DNA from 4 places in the Streptomyces sp. NPDC087428 genome. Region 1 is predicted to be linked to each of the others. Evidence: riboswitches for the same ligand, from Rfam matches in the RefSeq annotation. Region 1 holds a riboswitch; each other region holds the start of a gene.

Evidence for each region. A riboswitch is a leader RNA that binds a small molecule or an ion and turns the genes downstream of it on or off. The one in region 1 is predicted to bind cobalamin.
Region 2: it holds a riboswitch for cobalamin, as region 1 does, so the genes downstream of both, ACIO3R_RS38115 (FecCD family ABC transporter permease) here and cobN (cobaltochelatase subunit CobN) in region 1, are expected to answer to the same signal.
Region 3: it holds a riboswitch for cobalamin, as region 1 does, so the genes downstream of both, ACIO3R_RS21020 (ABC transporter substrate-binding protein) here and cobN (cobaltochelatase subunit CobN) in region 1, are expected to answer to the same signal.
Region 4: it holds a riboswitch for cobalamin, as region 1 does, so the genes downstream of both, ACIO3R_RS08355 (ribonucleoside-diphosphate reductase subunit alpha) here and cobN (cobaltochelatase subunit CobN) in region 1, are expected to answer to the same signal.

Annotation. Positions count from the first base shown of each region.
Region 1 is NZ_JBIUXR010000014.1:32,710-36,913, reverse strand. It holds gene ACIO3R_RS28145 (precorrin-2 C(20)-methyltransferase) at 1-115, opposite strand, end outside; gene ACIO3R_RS28140 (precorrin-8X methylmutase) at 118-744, opposite strand; gene cobG (precorrin-3B synthase) at 858-2,177, opposite strand; cobalamin riboswitch at 2,225-2,377, shown strand; gene cobN (cobaltochelatase subunit CobN) at 2,449-4,204, shown strand, end outside.
Region 2 is NZ_JBIUXR010000028.1:25,913-30,116, forward strand. It holds gene ACIO3R_RS38100 (HAD family hydrolase) at 51-791, opposite strand; gene ACIO3R_RS38105 (Lrp/AsnC family transcriptional regulator) at 816-1,301, opposite strand; gene ACIO3R_RS38110 (lytic polysaccharide monooxygenase) at 1,433-2,023, opposite strand; cobalamin riboswitch at 2,333-2,464, shown strand; gene ACIO3R_RS38115 (FecCD family ABC transporter permease) at 2,566-3,675, shown strand; gene ACIO3R_RS38120 (ABC transporter ATP-binding protein) at 3,675-4,204, shown strand, end outside.
Region 3 is NZ_JBIUXR010000009.1:299,555-303,758, forward strand. It holds gene ACIO3R_RS21010 (ABC transporter ATP-binding protein) at 1-417, opposite strand, end outside; gene ACIO3R_RS21015 (FecCD family ABC transporter permease) at 414-1,523, opposite strand; gene ACIO3R_RS21020 (ABC transporter substrate-binding protein) at 1,520-2,593, opposite strand; cobalamin riboswitch at 2,629-2,817, opposite strand; gene ACIO3R_RS21025 (beta-ketoacyl-[acyl-carrier-protein] synthase family protein) at 2,895-4,118, opposite strand; gene ACIO3R_RS21030 (acyl carrier protein) at 4,115-4,204, opposite strand, start outside.
Region 4 is NZ_JBIUXR010000003.1:230,120-234,323, reverse strand. It holds gene ACIO3R_RS08355 (ribonucleoside-diphosphate reductase subunit alpha) at 1-2,307, opposite strand, end outside; cobalamin riboswitch at 2,445-2,582, opposite strand; gene ACIO3R_RS08350 (GNAT family N-acetyltransferase) at 2,635-3,147, opposite strand; gene mctP (monocarboxylate uptake permease MctP) at 3,269-4,204, opposite strand, start outside.

The DNA.
Region 1 (4,204 bases):
AGGCCACGACATCCGCTTCGGCGATGACGGCCACGGCTCGTACGGTCATCAGGGCCGGATCGCCGGGGCCGAGCCCGACCCCGTACAGCCGGCCGTTCCTCTGCTGCTCGCTCACGCTTACTCCTCCTCGCTGGCGATGGCGTTGAGGGCGGCGGCCGCCATGGCGCTGCCGCCGCGCCGGCCGCGCACGATCAGGTGGTCGAGGCCGGACGGGTGCGCGGCCAGGGCGTCCTTGGACTCGGCGGCGCCGATGAAGCCGACCGGGACCCCGATGACGGCGGCGGGGCGCGGCGCGCCCTCCTCGATGAGTTCGAGCAGCCGGAACAGGGCGGTGGGCGCGTTGCCGACGGCGACGACCGCACCGTCCAGCCGGTCGCGCCACAGCTCCAGGGCGGCCGCGCTGCGGGTGGTGCCGAGTTCCGCCGCGAGCGCGGGCACCGACGGGTCGGACAGGGTGCACACCACCTCGTTGTCCGCGGGCAGCCGCTTACGGGTGACACCGCTGGCGACCATGGCCACGTCGCACAGGATGGGGGCGCCCGCCCGCAGCGCCGCGCGGGCACGGGCCACCACGTCCGGGCTGAAGGCGAGGTCGCGTACGAGGTCGACCATCCCGCAGGCGTGGATCATCCGGACCGCGACCTGGCTCACATCGGCGGGCAGGCCGGACAGGTCCGCCTCCGCGCGGATCGTGGCGAAGGACTGGCGATAGATGGCCGGTCCGTCCTTCTCGTACTGGTGCACAGTGCTGTCGCTCTCTTCATCGGGCGGGGAAGGGGCCATGGGGCATGGGGCGGAAGGGCCCCGGGCGTGGAACGTACAGGTGCCGCGGTGTCGCGGTGCGGGGAGGGGCGGTGTCAGCCGACGGTGCCCCGGGCCGCCGTCACGGCGGCCGCGAGTGCCGGGGGACCGGCGGGGACGGTCAGCGGGGAGCCCCGCTCCTCGCCGCGCACCGTGCGCACCCGGTAGCCGTCCGGGGTGGCGACGACGTCGACCCACTCGCCGTGGGGATGGCCGCAGCGGCGTTCGCACCCCGACCAGTACACCGGCAGTGCGCCGGGAGGCCCCACGGTCGCAGCGGCCTCCGCCCGCACATCGGCCAGGGACCTGGCGCAGCCGGGACGCCCGATGCAGGCCCCCACCCCGGTCCAGGGGGAGTGGGGCCCGATGACCAGTCCGGCGGCCCCCAGCCGGTCCAGCGCCTCCGCGGCCCGCCCCCGCTCCAGCCCGGGTACGACGACGCCGCGCCACGGGGTCAGCCGCAGTTCGCCGTTCCCGCGGTGCCTGGCGGTGCCGGTCAGCGCCTGCCACTGGTGGGCGCCGATCCGCCCCAGGGGCACGCCGGCGGACAGGGCGACGGTGCCGTGCGGGCCGGTCACGACGCCGGGATCAGGGGGCGCGGATTTCTCCGGGCGGGCGGGGACTGCGGTGCGCTCGGAGCTGATTCCGGCCTGCCGCAGCCGCCGTACGACCTCGTCGAGGAGCGGCTCGCCGTCCCCGGGCAGATCCGTCACCCGCCAGGCACCGGAGGCGGCCGCGGCGTCGAGGAAGACCTCCGCGGCGATCAGGGCGGCCCGCGGCGCCCCTGCGCCGGGTATCCGTACCGCGCTCTGCGCGGAGCCGACCCGCAGCGTCGCCCCGCCGTCGCTCCGCGCCAGCAGGGTCACGTCGGCGCCCAGCGCGTCCACGTCGCCGCGTCCGTCGTCGAGCGCGAACAGGAACCGCCCCGACAGGCCGGCCGCCGTGTCACTCGCGCACAGCAGCTCGTCCACCGCGGACAGCCACGGCCGGATGTCGCGCTCACCCCGGCCGTCGAGACCGGAGAGCGGGGACGCCACGACGTTGCGGACGCGCTCGTGGCGCTCGGAGGGCAGCAGCCCCGACTCGGCCATCCCGGAGGCCAGTTCGCCACCGCAGTCCGGGCCAAGGCCGCGCAGCTGCACATTGCCGCGCGAAGTGAGATGCAACTCACCGTCGCCCAGCCGCTCCGCCAACTCCCCCAGCACGTCGGCCTGCGCCGCGCTCAGCACGCCGCCGGGGATCCGGATACGGGCCAGCGCACCGTCGTCCGCCCGGTGCAGCCGCAGCGTCCCGGGGCAGGCGTCGCCACGGGCACGGGGAGAAGCGTCTCCTGTGCGCGCGGGAAAGATGGCAGGTGGGGGCATGGCGGCGAGCATACCGACCATCTCATCAGATCCGTATGAGCCCCAGTTGATAGGTGCCCCTTACTATGCCTAGCGACGGGCTGTCCGGCCCGTCGTCGCCACAGACGGCGACAGGGGAGGAAGCCCGGTGCGATTCCGGCGCGGTCCCGCCACTGTGAATCCGGTCGCACCGACCGGGTGAGTCAGGAACTCCCTTCCCCGTCCACCCGGCTCCGGCCGGGCAGGGGAGTCCCATTCCGACACCGCCCGGGGCGTGGATACCCCGAGGAAGGCCAGACGCCGCATGATCCTGCTCCTGTCGACGTCCGACACCGACCTGCTCAGCGCCAGGGCAGCCAACGGCCCGGTCACCTACCGCTACGCGAACCCCTCCCGGCTCCCGCTCCAGGACCTCCCGCAGCTCCTGGACGGCACAGACCTGGTCGTCGTACGCCTCCTCGGCGGCGTCCGTGCCTGGCAGGACGGCCTCGACCACGTCCTCGCCACCGGACGCCCGGTCGTCGTCCTCACCGGGGAACAGGCCCCCGACGCCCAGCTGATGGCCGCCTCCACCGTCCCCATCGGCATCGCCGCCGAGGCCCACGCCTACCTGGCGCACGGTGGCCCCGCCAACCTGGAGCAGCTCGCCCGCTTCCTGTCGGACACCGTGCTGCTCACCGGCCACGGCTTCGAACCGCCCGCCCCCGCGCCCTCCTGGGGCCCGCTGGAGCGCACCCCCCGTGCGACGGACGGCCCCACCATCGCGGTGCTCTACTACCGCGCCCACCACATGAGCGGCAACACCGCGTTCATCGAGACCCTGTGCCGTGCCGTCGAGGACACGGGCGCCCGCGCCCTGCCGCTGTTCGTCGCCTCACTGCGCACGCCCGAGACCGAGCTCATCGACGCGCTGCGGGACGCCGACGCGATCGTGACCACCGTGCTCGCTGCGGGCGGCACCCGGCCCGCGGAGGCGTCGGCCGGCGGTGACGACGAGTCCTGGGACGCCGGGGCCCTCACCGGCCTCGACGTACCCATCCTCCAGGCGCTCTGCCTCACCAGTTCGCGGACCGACTGGGAGGACAACGACGAGGGCGTCTCGCCGCTGGACGCCGCGAGCCAGATCGCGGTCCCCGAGTTCGACGGCCGCCTGATCACCGTCCCGTTCTCGTTCAAGGAGATCGACGAGGACGGCCTCCCGGCGTACGTCGCCGACCCCGAGCGCGCCGCCCGGGTCGCCGGGACCGCCGTACGCCATGCCCGGCTCCGCCACATCCCGAACGCCGAGAAGCGCCTCGCGCTCGTCCTGTCCGCGTACCCGACCAAGCACTCCCGGATCGGCAACGCGGTCGGGCTCGACACCCCCGCGAGCGCCGTCGCCCTGCTGCGCCGCCTGCGCACCGAGGGATACGACTTCGGTGACGAGGAGGTGCCGGGCCTCGCCTCCGGCGACGGCGACGAGCTGATCTACGCGCTGATCGAGGCGGGCGGCCACGACCAGGAGTGGCTCACGGAGGAGCAGCTGGCCCGCAACCCGGTCCGTATCCCGGCGGCCGACTACCGCCGCTGGTACGCGACGCTGCCGGCCGAACTCCGCGAGGCCGTCGAGCAGCACTGGGGCCCGGCTCCGGGCGAGATGTTCCTGGACCGCTCGCGCAACCCCGAGGGCGACATCGTGCTGGCCGCCCTGCGCCGGGGCAATCTGCTCATCCTCATCCAGCCGCCGCGCGGCTTCGGTGAGAACCCGATCGCCATCTACCACGACCCCGACCTGCCGCCCTCGCACCACTACCTGGCGGCCTACCGCTGGATCGCCGCCTCCGCCGACGACAACGGCTTCGGCGCCGACGCGATGGTCCACCTCGGCAAGCACGGCAACCTGGAATGGCTGCCGGGGAAGAACGCCGGCCTGTCCGCCGCGTGCGGCCCCGACGCGGCTCTCGGTGACCTCCCCCTCGTCTACCCGTTCCTGGTCAACGACCCGGGCGAGGGAACCCAGGCCAAACGCCGCGTCCACGCCACCCTGGTCGACCACCTCGTACCGCCGATGGCCCGCGCCG
Region 2 (4,204 bases), on a different contig from region 1:
GCGGCTGCGACCTCATCGGGAACTGACGGGGTGGGGGACACGCAGCAAGATCAGGATATCCGGCGCGCGGCCTCCGGATGACCGTCGGGCGGCGTCGGTACGGATCGGGGGAACAGCCACGCGCAGGCGGCCTGCGCGCTGAACTCGCCCTGACCGCCGGGGAAGAGCAGGTCCGCCGCCGCGAACGCCGGATCGCCGGCGGTCGCCGGGACGTAGGGGACCGCGATGCAGCGCATGCCCGCCGCCCGAGCCGCGGCGGCGCCCGGCACGGCGTCCTCCACCACCACACAGCCGGCGGGCGCGACGCCGAGGCGCCGGGCGGCCTCCAGGAAGACATCCGGTGCCGGTTTCCCGTGCGCGACCTCCTCGGCGGACACGTACTCGGTGAGGTACGCGTCGAGGCCGGTGCTCTTCAGTACGGCCTCTATCGCGGCCGGTGACGAACCCGACGCCACCGCCATGGCGATGCCGCGCGCGTGCAGCGTCTCCACGAACTTCCGCATCTCGGGGAAGGCCTCGGTCGAGGTGCGCGCCAGTTCCAGATAGATGGCGTCCTGACCCGCCACCAGCTCGTCGGCGGAGGCCTCGATGCCGTACTCGGTGCGCAGTACGGCCAGCGCCTCGCGGTTGCTGATTCCGATGAACCGGGCGTTCTGCTCCCAGGTGAAGTCCGGTACTCCGTACCGCTCCAGCAGCAGCCGTGCCGACTCGTAGGCGTTCGGCTCGCTGTCCACGAGTGTGCCGTCCAGGTCGAAGACGACCGAAGGGGCCTGCGCACGTGATGAGTTCATGGCGGACATGCTCTCAGCCGCTGATCATCCCGGGCCACCCGCCGCCGCCCGTCCCACCGATTCCACCAGGGGCAGCAGCCGGTGCGGCACCCGCTCGCGCAGGGCCACCTCGGTCCGGGTCCTGACCACGCCCGGCAGCTGGATCAGGCGCTGGATCACATCCTCCAGATGCCCGTTGTCCCGGGCCACGACCCGGGTCAGCAGGTCGCCGCCGCCCGTGGTCGAGAAGGCCTCCACGATCTCCGGCACGGCGGCGAGCGCCTCGCCCACGTCGTCGAGATGCCCCTGAGTGACCTCCAGGTGCACAAAGGCCAGTACCGGGTGGCCGAGCGCGGCGGGGGAGAGGAAGGGGCCGCTGCCGGTGATCACTCCGTCCCGTTCCAGCCGGTCGATACGGGCCTGGAGGGTGCCCCGCGCGATCGAGAGGATCCGTGCGTACTCGCGCACGCTGGTGTGCGGCTGCTCGATGAGCAGCCGCAGGATGCGGGTGTCGAGCGCGTCCACCGCCATGGTCCGCCGGCCTCTTCCTGGTACGTCGGTCGGGGCAGCGACTGTACCAATGGCGCACCGGCGCGCCTCCGGAGCCGCCGCCCCGTACCGGCCCAGGGCGGGGCGGGTCGGTCAGGAGCGGCGGCAGGACGTCAGAACTGCACGTCGGAGCAGGCGTAGAAAGCGTTCCCGGTGTCAGAGATCGTCCAGACGCCGAGGATCAGTTGCTTGCCGGACTTCTGCGGCAGCACGCCCGAGTGGCTCACCGTCGAGCCGGGCAGCCGGCCCCCGAAGGGGACGGTGAGGAACGGCTGCGGTTCCAGGTCCGCCCGGGTGAGCGGCTGGGTGGGGTCGTAGCCGTCCTTGGTGATGTAGTACCGGAAGTCGGTCGTGGCGTGCCGGGCCTCGATCCGCCAGTTGAACGTGTAGTTCTGACCGGCGGTGACCTTGGTGGCGGGCCAGGCGCCGCCACGCGGGTCGTCGAGTTCGGAGAACCGGCCGATGCCGCCCGAGCAGATGTGGCCGTCGGCCGGTCCGCGGGTGGGGAAGCCCTTGGGGCCCTCGACGCTCGGGGGCTCCCACTGGATCTGCCCGCAGTGCTTGACGGTGCCGATCCCGCAGAGCTGCTGGCGGCTGATGGGTGAGTCGGTGTAGCCGTGGCTCTGGGCGCTGCCGGAGGTGGCGAACAGCGCCGCCCCGGCCAGGCCGAGCCCGGCCAGTAAGGAGGTGATCCTTCTGCGCATACGTAGCTCCTGGAGATGTGGGGTGATGTCCGGAGAGTTCTGCGGTCTAGACCAAGGGTGAGCGTAGTCATGTCAACCAGCCGTGTCCATACCGTCCGGAGCGGGCTGTTGCCGGGCTCCGCGGAGGGGATGGCCGCGCGGAGGACGGGCGCGTGGCCGGCGCGGCACCGGGGGTGGAACGGCAGCGGATGTGTCCGTCACCGCGGTCGCGGACGCCGGTCTCCGGCTCCGGCCGGCCCACCTCGTGACTGCCCCGGTTGGGGCGACCGCGCCCGGTGTGCCGGTGGGGTTCCTCCGTGGAGGGACGTCATCCCGTACCCGCTAAGCTGCACACGCCCCGCGGGGGAAGTCCGGTCGAATTCCGGCGCTGACCCGCAACGGTAGGCGGAGCCGTCCTGTGCTCCGCGAGCCCGATTACCCGCGGCGGTGATAGCTCCTGTCAATTCGCCGTGGACTGCGAGAGGCGCTGCGTTGGGCGCTTCGCGTCCGGGCTGCTCCTTCGGTTGCGTAGGTGCACGGCCTGAGGCGAAAGCGATCCGCCCGTGGTCACCTCCCTCGAACACATACCGGCCCCGCCCTCGCGCACGTCCCGGGCCGGCGGCGGGCCCGCCCCTCCCCGGCGGCTCTCCCTGCCCCTCCTGCTGACCACCCTGTCCGTCCTGCTGCCGCTCTCCGTCGTCTGCGGTGCGGGAATCGGGGCCTCGGGGATCTCCTGGGGAGAGGTACTGCGCGACCTGTGGGCCGGCCTGACCGGAGGGTCCATCGCTCCTGACCGAGTCCCCGGGTACACCATCGTCTGGGAGCTGCGCTTTCCGCGAGCCGTGCTGGCCGCGGTCGTCGGGGCCGGCCTCTCGGCCATCGGTGTCGCCGTGCAGGCCATGGTCCGCAACGCCCTGGCCGACCCGTTCGTCCTCGGCATCTCCTCCGGCGCGGCCGTCGGTGCCAACGCCGTACTCATCTTCGGAGTCTTCAGCGCGCTCGGCATCTGGGCCCTGTCCACGGCGGCCTTCCTGTCCGCACTCCTCGCGATGATCCTCGTGTACGCGACAGCCCGTACAGCACGCGGCCTGACCCCCCTCAGACTCGTCCTGACCGGCACGGCGATGTACTACGGCTTCTCGGCCGTCACCACCTTCATGGTGTTCGCCGCCGAGCGCGGCGAGGCCGCCCGCTCCGCCATGATGTGGATGCTCGGCAGCCTCGGGGGTGCCACCTGGTCCTCCGTCCCGATCGCCGCGGGCGCCACGATCGGCGGCCTCGCCCACCTCGCGTGGTCGGCGCGCCGCCTCAACGCCCTTGCCATGGGCGACGAGACCGCGGCCGCGCTGGGCGTGGACGCCGCAAGACTGCGCAAGGAACTGTTCCTGGTCTCCGCGGCGGTCACGGGGGCGCTGGTCGCGGTGAGCGGCGCGATCGGGTTCGTCGGCCTGATGGTCCCGCACGCCGCGAGGATGGTGGTCGGCGCGGATCACCGCCGGCTGCTGGCCGTCGCACCGCTCGCGGGAGCCGTCCTGCTGATCTGGGTGGACATCCTCTCGCGCGTGCTGCTCGCGCCGGCCGAACTGCCGGTCGGTGTGCTGACCGCGATGATCGGCGTGCCGTGCTTCGTCCTGCTGATGCGCCGCCGCTCCTACACCTTCGGTGGCGCGTGATGCGGATCGACATCGATCAGCTCACGGTCGAGATCGCCGGTGCGCGCCTGGTGGAGGAGATCACGCTACGAGCGGGCGACGCCCAGCTCGTCGGCCTGGTGGGGCCCAACGGCAGCGGGAAGTCGACCCTGTTGCGCTGCGTCTACCGGGCGCTGCGCCCCTCCGCCGGAACGGTCCGGATCGGCGGCGAGGACCTCTACGCCATGAGCCCGCGGGAAGGTGCCCGCAGGCTGGCCGCGCTTCCCCAGGAGGCGACGTACGAGTTCGACTTCACCGTCGCCGAGACCGTGGCGATGGGAAGGATGCCGCACCAGGGGCCGGCGGCACGGGTCTCTGAGGAGGACCGGCGGATCTGCGAGGCGGCGCTTGCGGAGGTCGGGGCCGGCCACCTGGCCGACCGCGGCTTCCTGACCCTGTCCGGCGGCGAGAAGCAACGGGTCCTGATCGCCCGCGCCATGGCCCAGCAGCCACGCGTGCTGGTGCTTGACGAGCCCACCAACCACCTGGACATCGCCCAGCAGTTGGAGGT
Region 3 (4,204 bases), on a different contig from region 1:
GTCCCGGCGGCCGGTGAGACCGGTCCGCTCCAGCGCCTCGCCCACCGCGGCCTCGTCCGCGGCCGTCGCCGCCGACCATGCGCGGCGGTGCGGGATACGGCCGAGGCGTACGACGTCCACGACACTCAGCTCGACCTGGGTGAGGGAGTGCTGATCGACCACCGCGACCCGCTGGGCCACCGTGCGGCGGCCGATCCTGGCCAGCGGATCGTCGTCGAGGGTGACCGTGCCGGCGTCCGGGGCGAGGACCCCGGCCAGTATCCGCAGCAGGGTCGACTTCCCCGAGCCGTTCGGGCCGATCAGCCCGACGGTCGCGCCGGGCGGCAGTGCCAGTGAGACCCCGTCCAGGATGAGGCGGCCGCCCGCCTCCCGGCTGACCCGCTCGGCCCGCAGCCCGCCGCGGGTGGGCGGGGTCATGCCGACCGCCGGGTGCGGTAGAGGACGAGGACGAAGGCGGGCACGCCGATCAGGGCGGTGACGACGCCCACCGGAACCTCCTGCGGATCGAGGACGGTGCGCGCGAGGGTGTCGACCCAGACCAGGAACACGGCCCCGGCCAGCGCGGTGACCGGGAGCAGTCTGCGATGCCCGGAACCGGTGAGCGCGCGGGCCGCGTGCGGGAGAACCAGGCCGACGAAGCCGATGGCGCCGGCCGAGCTGACGAGTGCGGCGGTCAGCAGCGCGGTCGTGCAGAGCAGGACGATCCGGGTGCGCCCGACATGGACGCCGAGGGTGGCGGCCGCGTCCTGGCCGAACGCGAAGGCGTCGAGCGTACGGGCATGGCCGAGGCAGATCAGCAGCGTGACGGCCAGCACGGCGGAGCAGGTCCACACATCGGTCCAGCCGACGCCGCCGAGCGAGCCCAGCAGCCAGAACAGCACGCCGCGGGTCTGTTCGGCGTCGGCGGCGGTCATCACGACGAAGGAGGTGAGCGCGGAGAACAGCTGCATGGCCGCGACCCCGGACAGGACCACCCGGTCGGTGCTGCCACCGAGGGTGTGGCTGAGCAGCAGGACCAGCGCGAAGGAGCACAGCGCCCCGATGAACGCGCCGGCCGACAGGGACACCGCTCCCCCGCCGACCCCGAGCACGACGACCACGACCGCGCCGGTCGACGCCCCGGAGGAGACACCGAGGACGAACGGGTCGGCGAGCGGGTTGCGCAGCAGCGACTGCATGACCGTGCCGCAGACCGCGAGCCCGGCGCCGCAGACGGCGGCGAGCAGGGTCCTGGGCATCCGCAGGTTCCAGATGATGCCGTCGCGGATCGGGCTGAGCGGCGACTCCCCGAGCCCGAGGTGGGCGGCGACCGTGTCCCGGACGTCGCCGACGGAGATCCTGGCCGGGCCGATGGTGACGGCCACCGCGACGGACAGGACGAGCAGCAGGAACCCACCGGCCCACAGGAGTCCACCGCGGATGCCGCGGATGCCCCCGATGCCTCTGATGCCGGGACGTCCGCGCTCACCGGCCGCGGGGAGTACGCGCTCCCCCGTCTCCGCGGCCTGTTCGGTGTCCGTCACCCCGTGAGCCCGAAGGTGCGCAGCCCGGCGGCGACGCGCTCCACGCCCTCGACCGTACGGATCGACGGGTTCATGGCCTGGCCGCTGAGCAGCACGTAGCGCTTGTGCCGTACGGCGTCCATGTTCTTGGTGGCGGGGCTGGACTCCAGGAACGCGATCTTCCGCGAGGCGCTCTCGGCGGTCTCCGACTTCCGGGTCAGATCGCCGATGACCAGCACGTCCGGGTTGCGGTCGGCGACCGTCTCCCAGTTGATCTGCGGCCATTCCTCATGGGTGTCGTCGAAGACGTTCTTCGCGCCGAGCTCGCGGGTGATGACGCCGGGCGCCCCGCAACAGCCCGCCAGGTACGGGGACTCGGCGTTGGCGAACCAGTACATCAGGGTGGCGCCGGAGGCGTCGATGCCGTCGGTGGCCTTCCGTACCCGGGCACGCAGCTCAGCCACGAGCTTCTCGCCCCGTTCAGGAACGCCGAACACCTTCGCCAGGTCGCGCACTTCGCCGTAGACGCTGTCCATGGTCAGCGCTCCGGTCCGGACTCCGTCGCCGTCCTTGCTGTTGTCCTTGGCGGTGCAGTCGGCGGGCGAGACGTAGGTGGGGACGCCCAGCTTCTCGAACTGCTCCCGGGGAGCGACGCCGCCCTTGGCGAGCGTCGACTCGAAGGAGGCGCTGACGAAGTCGGGCTCCTGGTCCAGGACCTTCTCCGACGAGGGGCGGTTCTCGGAGATCCTCGGGACACCGGCGTTGGCCTTCTCCAGACCCTTCATCACCGGGTCGGTCCAGGTGGCGGTGGCGGCCAGCCGGTCGGCGAGGCCGAGCGAGAGGAGGATCTCGGTGGACCCCTGGTCGACCGGGACGGCCCGGCGCGGGGCGGCGTCCACAGTGACGGTGCGCCCGCAGTTCTTCAGGGTCACCGGATAGCCCTCGCCACCGTTGGGCTTGGCTGCGGAGCTGTCACCGCCACCGCCACCGCCGCAGGCGGTCAGCAGGACGATTCCGGCCGTGAGCAGGGCGGCGGAGCGGGCGTGGCCGGCTATGGGCGGCACGGAGTACCTCGGCGTCTCTGGGCCCATGCGCGGGGCCCGGTGTACGGAGTTCCGCGACCCGGTGCCGGACCGCGGGTGCCAGCAGGTCTTCGGACTCGGGTTCGTACGGTCGGGACGCCTTCCCGGGAACCCATGGGTCTCCCAGTGGCCGTTGGCCCCGCCCGTCCCCCTCACCGCTGCGCGTCAGTTCCGGATTCGCACCGGATTCCCTGACCCCTACGTGGAGTTCGACTGGCCCCGGCACGCTACCACGGGCTTCCGCGCAGCTCAGCGGCGGTGCGGCCGGTGGAACGGGCGGGGTTCCCGGCCCCCTCCACCGGCCCGGTCGCTAGGGCCGCAGGAGCGCGACCACGGCGTTGTGTCCACCGAATCCGAAGGAGTGGCTGACGGCACGCCGGACCGGCAGCACCAGCGGCTGCTTGGTGACGCAGTCGATGTCGAACCCGGGCGCGGGCGCGTCCAGGTTGGCGACCGGCGGGATGATTCCGCGCTGGAGGGTGAGGATCGTCAGTCCCGCCTCGATCGCTCCGGCCGCGCCCATGCAGTGGCCCAGTACGCCCTTGGGCGCGGTGACCGGCGGCCGGTGCGGGAAGACCCGGCCGATGAGCGCGGCTTCGGCCGCGTCGTTGCGCCGTGTGGCCGTGCCGTGGGCGTTGATGTGCTCGACGTCCGCGGCCTGCCAGCCCGCGTCGCGCAGCGCGGCCTCGACGGCGGCCTGGGCGACCCGCCCGTCGGGGTGCGGGCTGGTGGGGTGGTGGGCGTCCGTGGTGGCGCCGGTGCCCGCGAGCAGTGCGCGCGGCTCGGCGCCCCGGGCCTCGGCGTCGGCCGCGCGCTCCAGCACCATGACGGCGGCGCCCTCCCCCATGACGAGCCCGGCCCGGTCGGCCGCGAAGGGCCGGCTGAGCCGGGACAGGTCCCCGTCCGCGTGGGCGGCCGCGCCGGATCTGGCGAATCCGGTCATGGCGATCGGGAAGAGGGTCGATTCGGTGGCTCCCGCGATCGCCAGATCGCACTGCCCGGTGACGAGCAGGTCCCGGGCCACGGACAGTGCGGTGATCCCGGACGAACAGGCGGTGCAGGGCGCCAGGCTCGGGCCCGTGGCGCCCATCTCGATCGCGATCTCGGCGGCCGGCATGTTCGGGATGGTGAGCAGGATCCCGGAGGGCGAGGTCGCCTCGGGTCCGCGCCGCTCCAGCACCAGCGCCTGATCGGTGAGACCGGCGGAACCGCCGCTGCTGGTGCCGACGACGACCGCGACCCGGCTGCCGTCCCAGCCGCCCGGGTCGAGCCCCGAGTCGGCTACCGCCTCCCGCGCGGCGAGTACGGCGAATTTGGTGTACCTGCCCATGCGGAAGGCCGTACGGCGACCGACCGCGGCGTCCAGGTCGATGCCGTCGACCGTGCAGGCGAAGTCGATCGCGCACCCTGCGAGTGCGGGGACGGTGCGGGCCGGGCTGACCCCGGCGCACACGCCGTCCCAGGTGGACTCGGTGTCGTTGCCGGCCGGGGTGATCATTCCCAGGCCGGTGACGGCGATGGCCGGCGTCTTCATCGGGCGGCGCTCGCCGGGGCCTCGCCGCCGGCCGCCACCCGGAGGAACTCCGTGAGCCCGGCGAGGCTGGTGTCCCTGTGCAGGGT
Region 4 (4,204 bases), on a different contig from region 1:
CCGCGCGATCCGCGTCGCCGGGCGCGAGCGCAGGTAGTACGTCGTCTTCAGCCCCTGCTTCCAGGCGTACGCGTACATCGAGGAGAGCTTGCCGATCGTCGGCGTCTCCAGGAACAGGTTCAGCGACTGGCTCTGGTCGAGGAACGGCGTACGGGCCGCCGCCATGTCGATCAGTCCGCGCTGCGGGATCTCCCACGCCGTGCGGTACAGCGCCCGTACGTCCTCGGGGATCCACGCGAAGCCCTGCACCGAGCCGCTCGCCTCGCGCAGCGCCTCACGGGTCCGCGCGTCCCACACGCCGAGCCTCTTCAGCTCGTCCACCAGGTACGCGTTGACCTGGAGGAACTCCCCGCTGAGCGTCTCGCGCTTGAAGAGGTTGGAGACCTGCGGCTCGATGCACTCGTACACGCCCGCGATGGAGGCGATCGTCGCCGTCGGCGCGATGGCGAGCAGCAGCGAGTTGCGCATCCCGCTCTTCGCGACCCGGGCGCGCAGCGCGTCCCAGCGCTCCGGCCAGTTCAGCTCGGTGTCGTAGTGGTCCGGGTGCAGCACCCCGCGGGCGGCCCGCGTCTCGGACCAGGCGGGCAGCGGGCCCGAGCGCTCGGCGAGCGCGCAGGAGGCCTCGTACGCGGCGAGCATGATCCGCTCGGAGATCTTCGTCGACAGGGCCCGTGCCTCGGGGGAGTCGAACGGCAGGCGCAGCTGGAAGAAGACGTCCTGGAGACCCATCGCGCCCAGGCCCACCGGCCGCCAGCGGGCGTTGGAGCGGCCCGCCTGCTCGGTCGGGTAGAAGTTGATGTCGACGACCCGGTCGAGGAAGGTCACCGCGGTACGGACGGTGGCGTCCAGGCGTTCCCAGTCGATGGTGCCGTCGGCGACGAACGCGCCGAGGTTGACCGAACCCAGGTTGCAGACGGCCGTCTCGCCGTCGTCGGTGACTTCGAGGATCTCCGTGCACAGGTTCGACGAGTGCACGACGCGGCCGGGCTCGGCGGTCTGGTTCGCGGTCCGGTTGGAGGCGTCCTTGAACGTCATCCAGCCCTGGCCGGTCTGTGCGAGCGTCCGCATCATCCGGCCGTACAGCTCACGGGCCGGCATCGTCTTGCGGGCCAGGCCCTTGGCCTCGGCCGCCCGGTACGCGGCGTCGAACGCGTCGCCCCACAGGTCGACCAGCTCGGGCACGTCGGCCGGGGAGAACAGCGACCAGGTGCCGTCCGTGTCGACCCGGCGCATGAACTCGTCCGGGATCCAGTGCGCCAGGTTGAGGTTGTGCGTGCGCCGCTGGTCCTCACCCGTGTTGTCGCGCAGCTCCAGGAACTCCTCGATGTCCGCGTGCCAGGTCTCCAGGTAGACCGCGGCGGCGCCCTTGCGCCGGCCGCCCTGGTTCACCGCGGCGACGGACGCGTCGAGCGTCTTGAGGAACGGGACGATGCCGTTGGAGTGCCCGTTGGTGCCCCGGATCAGTGAACCGCGGGCGCGGATGCGGGAGTACGAGAGGCCGATGCCGCCCGCGTGCTTGGACAGCCGCGCCACCTGGTGGTAGCGGTCGTAGATCGAGTCCAGCTCGTCCAGCGGCGAGTCCAGCAGGTAGCAGGAGGACATCTGCGGGTGCCGGGTGCCGGAGTTGAAGAGCGTGGGGGAGGAGGGCAGGTAGTCCAGCCGGCTCATCAGCCGGTAGAGCGCGGCGACCTCGTCCAGGGCGCGCTCGGAGTTGTCCTCGGCGAGCCCGGCGGCGACCCGGAGCATGAAGTGCTGCGGGGTCTCGACGACCTGGCGGGTCAGCGGGTGGCGCAGCAGGTAGCGGCTGTGCAGGGTGCGCAGCCCGAAGTAGCCGAAGCGGTCGTCGGCGCCGTCGGCGAGGGCCTGTCCCACCAGTGCGTCGAGGGCGGCCGCGTGGAGCGTCACGAACTCGGCGGTGCGGTCCGCGATCAGGCCCTCGCGGTGCCCGACGGCGACCGACGCGGAGAAGGCCGTCGCGCCCTGTCCGGCCGCCTCGTCCGCGATCGAGCGGGTGAGGAGGCGGGCGGCGAGCCGGGAGTAGGCGGGGTCCTCCGAGATCAGGCCCGCGGCGGCCTCGGTGGCCAGCGAGCGCAGCTCGGCCTCGTCCGACCGGGCGTTGCGGCCGCGCAGTGCGGCGCCGGCGACGCGTCCGGGGTCGGTGTCGGGCAGATCCGCGGTCAGGTCGGTGAGGGTGCGCAGCAACGCGGTTCCCGGTCCGTCCTTCGCGGGTGCCGCGGACCGGTCCGTCCCGGACTCGACTGCTTCGGACTCGGCCGCTGAAACCGGATCGGCTGGCGCGATGGTCACGTGGTGCTCTCCCTCGCTCGGCTCTGGGCCGGCGGGGGAACGGGGGCAGCCGGGCGGAGCCGGGCCCTGGGGCAGTACTCCGTGCGGCGTCCACCGGCCCATCCACGAGGCCCGGACATCTGGGCATCCGGATCGGTCGAGCCGGATGCGCTGTCGGCAGGTCCTCGGACTCACGGGTGCGCAAAAGCGCACCGAACATACCGTTGCGGGACAGTTCCGGATTCGCACCGGATTTCCCTGCGGCGACAGCGAGCACGAGCATACATGTGGGGGCAGCCCGATGCGGCAGCCCCCACATGTTGTGTCGCGCGACTCAACGGCGCGACGTCATGACGTCGGCAGGAGGTCCAGGCGGTAGGTCAGCAGCGAGAGCCCCTCGATGGGATACCAGTCCCTTTCCGGGGTCCGTACGAAGCCGAGGCGCCCGTAGATCCTATGGGCTCCGCGCATGCCCGGCTGCGTCGACAGCGCGATCCCCGTGACCCCCGCGGTGGCCCGTGCGCGCTCGATACAGGCCCGGACGAGCGCCTCGCCCGCCCCGGCCCCACGGGCCTCGCGGGAGACCGCGAGCATCCGGAACTCGGCCTCGTCGGCGGCCGCGATGTCCGCCCACCGGTTCCCCGGCGGTGCGTACGTCACGCCGCCGAGCACCCGCCCCGATGCGTCCGCCGCGACGAGCACCTCGGCCTCCGCGGCCCGCCGGGCGACGTCCCGCAGCTGCACCAGATAGGGGTCGTCGGCGCCGAAGTCCAGCAGCCCGTCCCCGAGATAGGCCTCTGCGGTGATTTCGCCGAGGACCGTGTGCTCGGCGGGCCCGACCGGCCTGATGGTGATGTCCATGCCCGGAAGTGTGCCGCACTCCGCGTGCTCGGTCGCGGGAATTCCCGGGCCCCCGCGCCCGGTACGCGAACGGGCCGCCGTACCCCGGTGCGGGGGGTGCGGCGGCCCGTGGCGGGGCGGGTCAGTGACCGCCGGGCGCCCCGGCCGTGGCCGGCGGGAGCTCGGTCTTCACGCCCGGGTCGCCCGCGTCCGCGGTGTAGTCGTCGGGCGAGGTCTCGTCGACCCCGGCAGGCGCCTTCACGGCGTTCAGGACGAAGGTGAGGACGACGGTGACCACGACGTTCAGCACGAACGCCGTCAGGCCGATGTAGCCGATCTCGCCGATGCCCGGGATCTCCTTGGAGGACCCCCCAAAGTGCGCCTGGGTGGGGCTGGCGACTCCGTAGGCGGCGGCGGTCCCGTAGATCATACCGACCGCCCAGCCCGCGAGGAGGGCCCAGCGGTGGAACCACCGGGTGAACAGGCCGCCGACCAGGGCCGGCATCGTCTGGAGGATCCAGATCCCGCCGAGCAGCTGGAAGTTGATCGCGACCGTCTTGTCCATGGTGAGGACGAAGGCGAGCGCGCCGACCTTCACCAGCAGCGACACCAGCTTGGAGACCTTGGTTTCCTGGGCGGGTGTCGCGTCGGGCTTCAGGAAGTCCTTGTAGATGTTCCGGGTGAACAGGTTCGCCGCCGCGATCGACATGATCGCCGCGGGGACCAGCGCGCCGATGCCGATGGCCGCGAACGCCACGCCCGCGAACCAGTCGGGGAACATGTTCTCGAAGAGCTGCGGGATCGCCAGCTGGCCGTTGTCCACCTTGACCCCGGCGGCGATGGCCATGAAGCCGAGGAGTGCGAGCAGGCCCAGCATCAGCGAGTACAGCGGCAGGATCGTGGTGTTGCGGCGGATCACGTTGCGGCTGCGGCTGGAGAGCGTCGCCGTGATCGAGTGCGGGTACATGAAGAGCGCCAGCGCCGAGCCCAGCGCCAGCGTGGCGTAGCCCCACTGGCCGTTCACGCCGGGCGCGAGCGCGCCGGTCGGCTTGCCCCCCGGCGGACCCGCGAACTTCTC